One region of the Microbispora rosea genome, then DNA from elsewhere that is predicted to be linked to it. Evidence: riboswitches for the same ligand, from Rfam matches in the RefSeq annotation. Region 1 holds a riboswitch; the other holds the start of a gene.
What was found. Region 1 has a riboswitch for glycine ahead of gcvT (glycine cleavage system aminomethyltransferase GcvT). Riboswitches for the same ligand answer to the same signal wherever they lie in the genome.
Positions count from the first base shown of each region.

Region 1 (5,822 bases):
GACGCCACAGCAGGATCGTCACGGCGGCCACGACCAGTGCGGTGAACAGCAGGTCCGCCATGACGAGGTGTTCGAGCTGGATCTGGTGGACGTCGAGAAGCACCGGCGCCGCCGCCAGGGCCGCTCCCCAGCCCGGCAGCCGGGTGCGGCGGCGCAGCACCGCGTACACGCAGACGGCCATGCCGAGACCGAGCAGGTGCTGGACGATCACGACGGCGGTGATGCTGCCCAGCGGGCTCAGCGCCGCCAGGAACAGCGAGTAGCCGGACGGCCGCGAGGGCAGTGGCCGCAGGTCGAGTGCCGAGCTGAGGTAGGCGAAGGAGTCGGCCCAGAACCACAGGGCGGGCCGGTAGCCGAGCACGGCGAGCGCACGCAGTGCGACGCCCGCCGCCAGCACGACCAGGAACGCCCGATGCGGGCGCAGCGCCTCGCGCCACCTCACGTGACGGCCCTCCTCCTCGCCGGGGAAGTCACCACCTTATTGGCTCCGGCCGACGTTCTGCCCGGGTGCATGATCACGAACGGTTCCACGGCAGGTCAGGTGGGTGCTCGCCGATTTCCTGCATGATCACGAAGGGTTCCGGTGCAGGTGAGGGGCATCGCGTGCGACAAACTACAAGATCACGGTGGGGGTGGGGGGTCAGCACTCGATGACGTTGACGGCGAGGCCGCCGCGTGAGGTCTCCTTATACTTGTCGAGCATGTCCCTGCCGGTGTCGCGCATCGTCTTGATCGCCTTGTCCAGCGACACGAAGTGGCGGCCGTCGCCGCGCAGCGCGATGCGGGCGGCGGCGATCGCCTTGATCGAGGCGACGGCGTTGCGCTCGATGCACGGGATCTGGACGAGCCCGCCGATCGGGTCGCAGGTCAGGCCAAGGTTGTGCTCGATGCCGATCTCGGCGGCGTTCTCGACCTGCTCCGGCGTCCCGCCGAGCGCTTCGGTGAGGCCCGCCGCCGCCATCGAGCAGGCCGAGCCGACCTCGCCCTGGCAGCCCACCTCCGCGCCGGAGATGGAGGCGTTCTCCTTGAACAGCACGCCGATCGCGCCCGCGGTGAGCAGGAAGCGGATGACGCCGTCCTCGCCGGCGCCCGGGAGGAAGCGCATGTAGTAGGACAGCACGGCCGGGACGATGCCGGCGGCGCCGTTGGTCGGCGCGGTGACGATCCGGCCGCCCGCGGCGTTCTCCTCGTTGACGGCCAGCGCGAACAGCGAGACCCAGTCCATCGCCCGCAGCGGATCGGTCCCGTCGGCCTCGCTCTGCAGCCGCCGGTAGAGCTGGTGGGCCCGGCGGCGCACCTTGAGGCCGCCCGGCAGGACGCCCTCGCGGCTGGTGCCGCGCCGTACGCACTCGGCCATCACCGCCCACAGGTGCAGCAGGCGGGTCCGGATCTCCTCCTCCGTGCGGCCGAAGGCCTTCTCGTTCTCCATCATCAGGCCGGAGATCGACAGGCCGGTCTCGGCGCAGTGCGCGAGCAGTTCCTGTGCGGTCGTGAAGGCGTACGGCAGCACGGTGTCGTCGGGTTTGATCCGGTCGGCGCCGGTGGCGTTCTCGTCCACCACGAAGCCGCCGCCGACCGAGTAGTAGACCTTCTCGCGCAGCACCGTGTCGTCGGCGTACGCCGTGAACCGCATGCCGTTCGGGTGGTGGGGGAGCGACAGCTTGCGCTCGAAGACGAGGTGCTCCCCGACCACGAACGGGATCTCGTGCACGCCGTACAACGTGACCGTGCCGCTCGCCCGCATCGCCGCCAGCCGTTCGTCGACGGTGTCGACGTCGACCAGCTCGGGCTTGTCGCCGGACAGGCCGAGCAGGACCGCCTTGTCGCTGCCGTGCCCCTTGCCGGTGAGCCCGAGCGAGCCGTACAGGATGGCCTCGACCCGGGTCACCTTCTCCAGCAGCCCGTCCTGGTGCAGCCCGCGGGCGAACTTGTGCGCCGCCGCCATCGGGCCGCCCGTGTGCGAGCTGGACGGCCCGATCCCCACCTTGAACAGGTCGAAGACGCTGATCGCCATTGACCGTCGCCTCTCAGGCCTGTCAGGACTCGCCGGAGGTCAGCGCGGTGTACTCCGCCGCCGACAGCAGGTCGTCCGGCTCCTCCTCCACGCGCACGCGGAACAGCCAGCCCTCGCCGTACGGGTCGGAGTTGACCAGCGAGGGGTTGTCCACGACGGCGGTGTTGATCTCGACGACCTCGCCGCCGACAGGCGCGAAGATGTCGCTCACGGACTTGGTGGACTCCACCTCGCCGACCGCGTCGCCGGCCGCGACGGTCGCGCCGACCTCGGAGTGCACCTCCACGTAAACCACGTCGCCGAGCTGCTCGGCCGCGTACGCCGTGATGCCCACCGTCACGGTGCGGCCGTCCTCAAGCCCGGCCACCCACTCGTGTTCCTTGGTGTAGCTCAGGTCGTCCGGAATGGTGCTCACTTGCTCCTCCTGTAGAAAGGCAGATCGACGACGTCGACCGGTTCTTGGCTGCCCCGGATGTCCACGGCCAGGCCGCCCTTCTCCAAGGCGACCTCGTCGACGTACGCCATGGCGATCGGGCGGCCGAGGGACTGCGACGGGGCCCCGCTGGTCACCTCGCCGACGACGGCGCCCTCGCGGGTGACGGAGTAGCCGTGGCGAGGCACGCGCCGGCCGCGCGCCACCAGCCCGACCAGGCGCCGCTTGGTGCCGTTCTCCGCCGCCCTCTCGAGGGCGGCCTTACCCACGAAGTCGCCGGGCTTGTCGAAGCGGACGACCCGGCCGAGCCCCGCGTCGAACGGCGTGATCGCCGCGCTCAGCTCGTTGCCGTACAGCGGCATGCCGGCCTCCAGGCGCAGCGTGTCGCGGGCCGACAGCCCGGCGGGGACGAGCCCGGCGTCCCCGCCCGCCTCGGCGAGGGCGTTCCACAGCGGCACGGCGTGCTCGTTCGGCACGAAGAGTTCGAAGCCGTCCTCACCGGTGTATCCGGTGCGTGCGATCAGGGCGGGGGTGCCCGCGACGACGCCGGGGACGATGGCGTAGTACTTCAGATCGTCGAGGTCGGCGTCGGTGAGCGCGGTGAGGATCGCGGCGCCGCGCGGGCCCTGCACCGCGACCAGCGCGTACTCGTCCGACCTGTCGGTCACCCGCGCGTCGTAGCCGCGGGCCCTGTCGGCGAGCTCACGGGCGACGAGGGCGTAGTTGGAGGCGTTGGCGACGACCATGTACTGGTCCTCGTCGAGGCGGTAGACGATGAGATCGTCGAGGATGCCGCCGGTCTCGTTCACGATCATGGTGTAGCGGGCGCGGCCGGGCGCGAGGACGCTGAGGTGCCCCACGAGAGCGTGGTCGAGCGCCTCACCCGCCTGCGCGCCGACGACGAAGATCTCCCCCATGTGGGACAGGTCGAACAGCCCCGCGGCCGTGCGCACCGCGTTGTGCTCGGCCGCCTCGCTGCCGTAGCGCAGGGGCATCTGCCAGCCCGCGAAGTCGGTCAGGGTCGCGCCCAGGCTTTCGTGGACACCGCGGAGCGGGGTGGATCGGGACATGCGCACCTCGGAAGGACGGATGCTGCGTTTTGACTATCGGGCATCCTCCCCCTCTGTCATCGGCGCCTGAGAGCTTCGTCCGATCTTTACCGGACTTTCACCTTCGGCGAGGCCTCACGGCCTTCTTTCCAGAGGCCACCTCGCCCGCACGGTCCTTTGCCTTGAGAGGTTCGCGGGGAGGGCTTGCTCCTTCAGGGGCCCTGACCGGATGCCAGGACACTCTCCCGCACGGGATCACTGGTGTGCTGCAAGCCTAGTGGTTCGCCGCCATCCCCGTAACCCGGCCGGACCGCCCTCACAGCCCGTGGGTGGAGTCGCACGGCGGCCGGTGCGCCGCGCGGAGCCGCATGAGGGTGGACGGGAGGTCGTCGCCGGTGAGGATCCGCTGGTGGAGGGCCTGGGTGTCGGAGGACGGCTCGATGCCGAGGCGGTCGACCAGGGTGCGGCGCAGTCGCTGGTAGGACGCCGAGGCGTCGTGGGTGCGGCCCGACCGGTGCAGCGCCAGCATGAGTTGCCGGTGCGGCCGTTCGCGCAGCGGGTGGCGCCCCGCCCATTGAGCCAGGCCGCCGACGATCTCGCGATGGTGCCCGAGTGCCAGCCTGACGTCGAAGAGGTCCTCGGTCACCGCGCGACGGTCCTCGTCGAGCCGATAGGCCCACGCGGAGAGCGCGTCGACATGTCTCATGGCGAGCAGGGCGTCGCCCCGCCACAGGCTCAGCGCGTTCTCGAACATCCTCGCCGCATTGTGGTAATCGCCATTCTCGCGAGCGATTCTGCCTTGCGCCGCGAAATGGTTGAATACTGCAGCATCCACGGATCCCGGCGGCACCGAAAGAAGGTACCCGCCCTCCACGGTGTGCAGCGGAGAAAGGTCGGGGTCGCGCGGCGAGAGCCGCCGCCGCACCTGTGCGATGTAGGTGGTAAGATTCCGCGGCGCCGATTTAGTGGGACGGCCATTCCACAACAGATCGATGAGCCGATCCCGGTGAACCGCGATATTCGGATTGAGCAGGAACAAGGCGAGGAGCTGCCGGTGCCTCGGGGCGAGTCCGGCGATGGCGTCCCCTGAGGGTTTCATGGCCCGGAACGGTCCGAGCACGGCGTATAACACGGTTCCCCCGCACGAAAGCAGCGTGAACGCGCCGACGACGCGGCTTTGATCGCTATTTGACCATATCTCTCTCCGGCGGCTTGCGTCAAAAATATGCCGTTTCTATGTCGGTCACTCCGGCGCTCATAAACGCCGCTCTGTGCACCGCATTGCCCGGCCTCGCACGCGCGGATACGCGGATAACCCAAATGAAATCGGTTACAGATCAAGCTCTGGCCGGCCGTCCATGGCGGCGGTGAGGGAGCGTGACGCCCGATTACCCGGATGATCGGCGCGCGTGCGGCGTAGGGCCCGGAAGGTGCGTATTCCACGCTCAGCGGGCCGCCGCGGCTCTCAGCGACCGGTTCTAAATGACCGGTTCTCAGCGGCGGGTTCTCAGTGGCGGGCGGCGGCCACGAGGGCGTGGAACAGCGGGCCGTCCTCGTCGGCCTCCGGGTGCCACTGGACGGCCAGGGCGAACGCCGCGCCCGTGACCTCGACGGCCTCGATCGTGCCGTCGTCCGAACGGGCGGTCACCTCCAGCCCGTCCGCCAGACGGTCGATCGCCTGGTGATGGTAGTGGGCGGGCGTGAGGTCCTCGCCGTCGTAGATCTTGGCCAAGCCCGGCGAGAGCCGTACGGGGAGGCGGCCGAACGTCCCGGGGGCGGGGGAGTGGGCGGTGTGGCCGACCACGTCGGGCAGGTGCTGGTGGAGGGTGCCGCCCAGCGCCACGTTGAGCACCTGCAGACCCCGGCAGATGCCGAGGAACGGCAGGCCGGTGCGCAGGGCGGCCTCCATCAGCCCGAACTCCGCCTCGTCGCGGAACTCCCGGACGTATCCGGTCTGCGCGGCGGGCGGCGCGCCGTAGCGGGCGGGGTCGATGTCGCCCCCGCCCGCGATGATCAGCCCGTCCAGCCGCCCGGCCAGCGCGGCGGGCTCTCCGGCCGGCGGCAGGATGACCGGCTGGCCTCCCGCCCGCGTGATGTGGTCGACGTACATGTACGGCAGCAGCGCCGCCCGCATGTCCCAGACGGTGAACTTCGCCGGCTCGACGTAGCACGTCACGCCGATCACGGGACGGGCCATGGCATCCCCCTTACAGCGGAGTGACGTACGCGCCGGAGATGCCGCCGTCGACCAGGAACTCCGAGGCGGTGATGAACGACGCGTCGTCGGAGGCGAGGAACGCGACCGCCGCGGCGATCTCCTCGGCCC
Region 1 covers NZ_JBITJO010000004.1:113,633-119,454, reverse strand. The annotation lists gene ACIBK1_RS17840 (hypothetical protein) at 1-442, opposite strand, end outside; gene ACIBK1_RS17835 (L-serine ammonia-lyase) at 641-2,014, opposite strand; gene gcvH (glycine cleavage system protein GcvH) at 2,037-2,429, opposite strand; gene gcvT (glycine cleavage system aminomethyltransferase GcvT) at 2,426-3,517, opposite strand; glycine riboswitch at 3,561-3,656, opposite strand; glycine riboswitch at 3,657-3,754, opposite strand; gene ACIBK1_RS17820 (AfsR/SARP family transcriptional regulator) at 3,813-4,595, opposite strand; gene ACIBK1_RS17815 (gamma-glutamyl-gamma-aminobutyrate hydrolase family protein) at 5,004-5,693, opposite strand; gene ACIBK1_RS17810 (3-oxoacyl-ACP reductase) at 5,704-5,822, opposite strand, start outside.

Region 2 (5,822 bases), on a different contig from region 1:
GCCGGCGCGAACGGGTGGATCGCGGCGAACTCCGGCCAGGTGACCGGCTCCATCTCGGTGGTCGCGTTGAGCTTCATCGTGCAGGAGCCCAGCGGGATCATCGAGCGGTCGAGCGCGATGTCCTTGTCCTGCAGCCGCCGCAGGTAGCGCAGCATGGCCGTCTCGGACCGGTGGGAGTGGAACACGGGATGGGTGAGGAAGTCCGAGGTCCGCTGCAGGTCGGCCGGGAGGGCGTCGGAGGTCACCCGGTCGAGGTCCTCGACCACGAGCCCGGACGCGCCGAACGCCGCCCAGACGGCCCGCAGGTGGTCCGTGGTGGTCTTCTCGTCGCAGGCGACGCCGACGTGGTCGGCGTCGGCCAGGCGCAGGTTCACGCCCCGCTCGGCGGCGGCTGCCACGACCTCGGCGGCCCGCCCGGGCACGCGGGCGAGCACGGTGTCGAAGAACTCGTCGTGGACGACCTCCACGCCGCCCTCGCGCAGCCCGGCGGCGAGGACGGCCGCGTGGCGGTGCACCCGCTGGGCGATCCTCTTCAGGCCCTCCGGACCGTGGTAGACGGCGTACATCGACGCCATGACGGCGAGCAGCACCTGCGCGGTGCAGATGTTGCTGGTGGCCTTCTCCCGCCGGATGTGCTGCTCGCGGGTCTGCAGGGCGAGCCGGTAGGCCGTGCGGCCGTCGGCGTCCAGCGAGACGCCGACCAGGCGGCCCGGCATCTGCCGCTGCAGGCCCTCGCGGACGGCCATGTACGCCGCGTGGGGGCCGCCGTAGCCCAGCGGGACGCCGAAGCGCTGGGAGGAGCCGACGGCGATGTCGGCGCCCTGCTCGCCCGGGGACTCCAGCAGGGTCAGCGCCAGCAGGTCGGCCGAGGCCACCAGCAGCGCCCCCTGGGCGTGCGCCCGCTCGGCGACCGCGCGGAAGGACGCCACCCGGCCGCTCGCGCCCGGATACTGGACGAGGACCCCGAAGCACTCGGGCAGCTCGCCGCCGAGGTCGGACTCCACCAGCGTGATGCCGAGCGGCTCGGCGCGGGTCGCCAGCACGGCCTTGGTCTGCGGCAGCGCGTCGGCGTCCACCACGAACACGTCGGTCTTCACCTTGCTCGCCCGCCGGGCCAGCGTCATCGCCTCGGCGGCGGCCGTCGCCTCGTCGAGCAGGGACGCGCCGGCGACGTCGAGGCCGGTGAGGTCCGACACGACCGTCTGGAAGTTCAGCAGCGCCTCCAGCCGCCCCTGCGAGATCTCCGGCTGGTAGGGCGTGTACGCGGTGTACCAGCCGGGGTTCTCCAGCACGTTGCGGAGGACGACACCCGGGGTGATCGTGTCGTGGTACCCGAGGCCGATCATCGAGGTCAGCACCCGGTTGCGCCCGGCGAGGGCGCGCAGTTCCGCCAGGGCCTCGGCCTCCCCCACCGCCTCGGGCAGGTTCAGCGGGCCGCGCGTGCGGATGGCCTCGGGCACGGCCACGGCGAGCAGGTCGGCCACCGACTCGTAGCCGACGACCTCCAGCATCCGGCCGCGGTCGGCCTCGGAGGGGCCGATGTGACGGGTGGCGAACGGCGGAGCGGAAAGATCGCGAAGCGTGGACCGATCGGTCATGACAGGGGCCTCCTGGCGGGTTCGAGACCTGCGGCGACCGCCCGGCGCCCGGTGTGGCGCCGCGGTCGTGAAGCGGTCTCCCCCTCTGTCATCGGACCTGAGAGCTTCACCGGGCCGTCGCGCCCGGCTTTCCCCTTCGGTGAGGCACCGCCTGGCCGGCGGGCCTGCTTTTCAGAGTCGCCTCGTCCGTGCGGTACGGATGCCTGAGAGATTCCGGGGAGGTTTGCTCCTTCGGCGCCCCTTGAAGATCAGGGGTCTCTCCCGCACGAGGTCGTCGGCCGTTCCACTCTACCGGCTACCCCGGATCGGCCCGACTCGCACCCTGCTCGAGATCGGCGCCGAGACCGGCCCGGCGGGCGCGGACGATGGCCTCGGCCCGGTCGGCGACCGCCAGCTTGGCGAAGATGGCGGTGATGTGGTTGCTGACGGTCTTGCCGCTGATGGCCAGATGCCGGGCGATCGCCGCGTTGGACCGGCCGGCCGCGATGAGGTCGAGGACCTCCCGTTCGCGGGCGGTGAGCTCGGGAAAGGGCTCCGGGGCCGGCGCGCGAGAGGCCCCGGCGGCGAAGAAGTCGATGATCCGGCGGGCCACGCTCGGGCCGAAGACGGCGTGTCCGGCCGCGACAGAGCGGACCGCCCGGACGATCTCCTCCTGCTTCGCGCCCTTGACCAGGTATCCGAAGGCTCCGGCACGCATCGCGGCGAACACCGACTCGTCGTCCTCGAACATCGTGAGCACGAGCACCCGGGTGGCGGGCACCGCGCGCGCGATGGCCCTGGTGGCCTCCACCCCGTTGACGCCCGGCATGTGCAGGTCCATGACCACGACGTCGGGGCGCGTGAGCTGCACCTCACGACGGGCGGCGTCGCCGTCGCCGGCCTCGCCCACCACCTCGATGTCCGGCAGCGACGTCACCAGGGCACGCAGGCCTTCCCGCATCAGCGGGTGATCGTCGACGACGACGATCCTGATCGGTTCCCCGGCGCTCATGTCTGCTCCAGTGGAAGGCGGGCGTGGACGCGGCCGCCGCGGTCGGTGGGGCCGGCGGTGAGCGTACCGCCCAGTTCGCCGGCCCGCTCGTGCATGGAGCGCAGACCGACGCCGTGCGGCCACGCTCCGGCGCCCCCGGAGCCGTCGTCGCTCACCTCCACATGCAGGGCGGCGTGGTCGGCGCGCAGGGAGACCCGGCACGCCGTCGCCCCGCCGTGGCGCAGCGCGTTGGTGACCGCCTCGGTGGCGATGCGATAGGCGGCCACCTCCACCCCGGCGGGCAGCGGCGGCAGGTCGTCCGGGGCGTCGATCGTGACCACGTACCCGGCGTGCTCGCGCCGCCACGAGTCGTGGGCGCGCTGGCGGAGCGCGCCCAGCAGTCCGAGCTCGTCGAGGGCGGGCGGCCGCAGGTTGTAGACGAGCCGGCGGATATCGGCGATCGCGGCGGTCAGGTCGGCGCGCAGGTCGAGCAGGAGCCGTGCGCTCCGCTCGGGATCAGTGTGACGCAGGTTGTGGGCCGCGTCGGCCTTGAGGGTCACCGCGGTGAGCACGGTGCCGAGGCCGTCGTGCAGATCGCGGCGCAGCCGCCGGCGTTCCTCCTCCCGCGCGGCCACGATGCGCGTGCGGGACTCGCCCAGTTGCTCGGACAGGCGCACCGCCTGCAGGGCCAGGCCGACCGGGGCGGCCAGCAGTTCCAGGGCGCGCCGGTCGGCGCCGGACAGCCGGCTCTCCCCCGCCCTCAGCCCGACGAGCAGGTCTGCGGGCGGCCCGTCGGCCACCTCCAGCGACACCGTGTGCCGCCGCCGCGGTGACCGGCCGTACGTCGCGACCAGCCGCCCGTCGGAGGCGACTGCAGCGTACGGCAGCCGCAGCGCCTCGCACACGGCTCGCAACACCCCGTCCAGGCCGGCGCCGAGCCGCAGGCCGACCCGGGCGGCGGCCGCCACAGGATCGCGGCGCTGGCCGTACATGACCCGGTCCACCAAGGACTGCACGGCCGAACGGGCGGGCGCGAAGGCGAGAGCGACAACCGCGGTCGCGATCAGCGGGGCGGCCGACAGCCGGTCCCGCGCCAGCGCGGACAGCCCCGCGACGATGCCCAGGTAGGCCAGCACGACGCCGAGCGTGAGCACCCCGTACACCAGCGAGCGGTTGACGATCAGCTCGATGTCGTACAACCCGTGGCGCAGGATCGCCACCGTGGCCGCGGCCGGGATCAGCGGCAGGGTCAGCAGGAACAACACCGGCCCGTCGGTCGTCACGATCCGCTGCGCGTTGAGCGCGGCGAACAGTCCCGCGGCCCACAGCAGCCACATCAGCTGCTGCCGCGGCACCCCGCGGGACCGGCGGACGCGCAGGACGAGCGCGCCGAGGGAGGCCAGCAGCACCAGCGCGGCGACGGCGGCGAACACCGGAATCAGCCGCTGGGCGACCTCGCCCACGATGACGGGCAGCATCGGCTCCTCCGTGGCCGGCCCGTCCCCCGCCGGCCCGGCCGCCACGGGCAGGGTCAGGATGGGCGTGAACGGCAGGACGACGAGGGTCGCGACGGCCAGCGGCCGCCAGCGCCGCGACAGCGGCCTGCCGTCGGGGAACAACTGCACGATCAGCGGAAGGCAGACGGCCGGCGCCGGGATCCACACGGTGATGCCGAACAGCTCGACCGCCCGCGCCCACCCCTCCGGCAGCCCGACCGCGTCGGTGAGCAGCCCGAGGCAGGCCACGCTCAGCGTGTAGCAGGCGCCGTACGCCACGAACAGCAGCCCGATGCGGTGCCCGGGGCGATGGGCGAGCACCAGCGCGCCGAACGTGGTGAAGGTCAGCGCCTGCGCGCTGTTGGTCAGCAGGTAGGAGTCGTCGGCCGCGTCGGCGAAGGTGAGCCCGCCGAGGAACCACGACACCCACGCCGCCACCACCACGACGGCCGTGAGGATGAGCACCGCGACCGGGCCGGCCCGCCTGACTGCCATGCGCTCATCATCGGATCCCGGCGCTCCCATCGGCCATAGGAGCGTGCTCCCGGATCACGGGGTGCACGGGACCGGAATCGGGACCACGCCCCCACGACGAAGGGAGCCGTCCGCGCCCATCCTCGGACTCGATCGGACAACTCCCGGATTCTCGGAGGATCATCATGCAGCCGGACACCGACGCCCGCACCGCCGCCACCCCGCGGAAACCGCCGCGGGACGTGCGCGGCTTCTGGCGGGTGCTGCTCGCCGTCGTCGCCCCGCTCCCCATGCTCGGCATGGGCCTCAACTATCTGTTCAGCCCCGTGGACGGCGGCGAGTCGTTCGAGGCCACGGTCGCGGCGTACGCGGCCCACGAGCAGGCCGCGGGCGTGCTCCGATGGTTCGCCCTGCCGTTCCTGGTCGGGCTGATCCCGGCCACCTTCGCCGTGGCGTGGGTGGCCCGTCGCGGCGCTCCCAGGCTCACCACGGCGGGTGCCCTCCTCGCGCTGCTCGGCGACCTGGCCGGCTTCCCCCTGATCCGTGGCGGCGACGACCTCGCGTACCTGACGGTGACGAGGCACTTCGACGTGGCGACCATGGCGAGGATTCAGAACGCGCTCGAGGACGACCCCGTACAGCTGGTGGCGAGCCTGCTGTTCATCGTGGGCATCGTCGTCGGCCTGCTGCTGCTCGGCCTGGCGCTGTGGCGCAGCGGCGCGGCGCCGGCCTGGATGGGGGTCCTGCTCGCGGCCGGCGGCTTCACCCATCCGTTCATGCCCGGCCACACCGCGTCGGGCATCGGCCTGCTGGTCGCGGCCGTGGGCTTCGCCGGCGCGTCCGTCGCCCTGCTGCGCATGCGTGACGACGAGTTCGACCTGCCCCCGGTCAGGCCCGGCACGCGCGCCCGACCGTCAAACCTGTGATCGCCGGGGCATCCGCTCAGCCGGTCCTGCGGGCCTTTCTCCGGCGGGCCAGCTCGTCCGCCGGATGGTCCCCCTCCGCATCCGGAGCGGCCTCCGCCCGCTCGCCCGGAAGCTCGGCCAGCGATCCCTCGACCTCCCGCCAGACCCTGCCGAGCGCGATGCCGAACACGCCCTGACCGCCCTGCAACAGGTCGATCACCTCGTCGGCGCTCGTGCACTCGTAGACGCTCACGCCGTCACTCATCAAGGTGATCTGGGCCAGGTCGTTGACGCCGCGGTCGCGCAGGTGCCGTACGGCGGTGCGTATCTGCTGGAGGGAGACGCCCGTGTCCAGAAGACGTTTGACGACCTTCAGGAC
Region 2 covers NZ_JBITJO010000009.1:223,965-229,786, reverse strand. The annotation lists gene gcvP (aminomethyl-transferring glycine dehydrogenase) at 1-1,598, opposite strand, end outside; glycine riboswitch at 1,780-1,872, opposite strand; gene ACIBK1_RS31655 (response regulator) at 1,894-2,589, opposite strand; gene ACIBK1_RS31650 (sensor histidine kinase) at 2,586-4,559, opposite strand; gene ACIBK1_RS31645 (hypothetical protein) at 4,724-5,464, shown strand; gene ACIBK1_RS31640 (MerR family transcriptional regulator) at 5,481-5,822, opposite strand, start outside.
Region 2: another riboswitch for glycine. It lies ahead of gcvP (aminomethyl-transferring glycine dehydrogenase); the one in region 1 lies ahead of gcvT (glycine cleavage system aminomethyltransferase GcvT).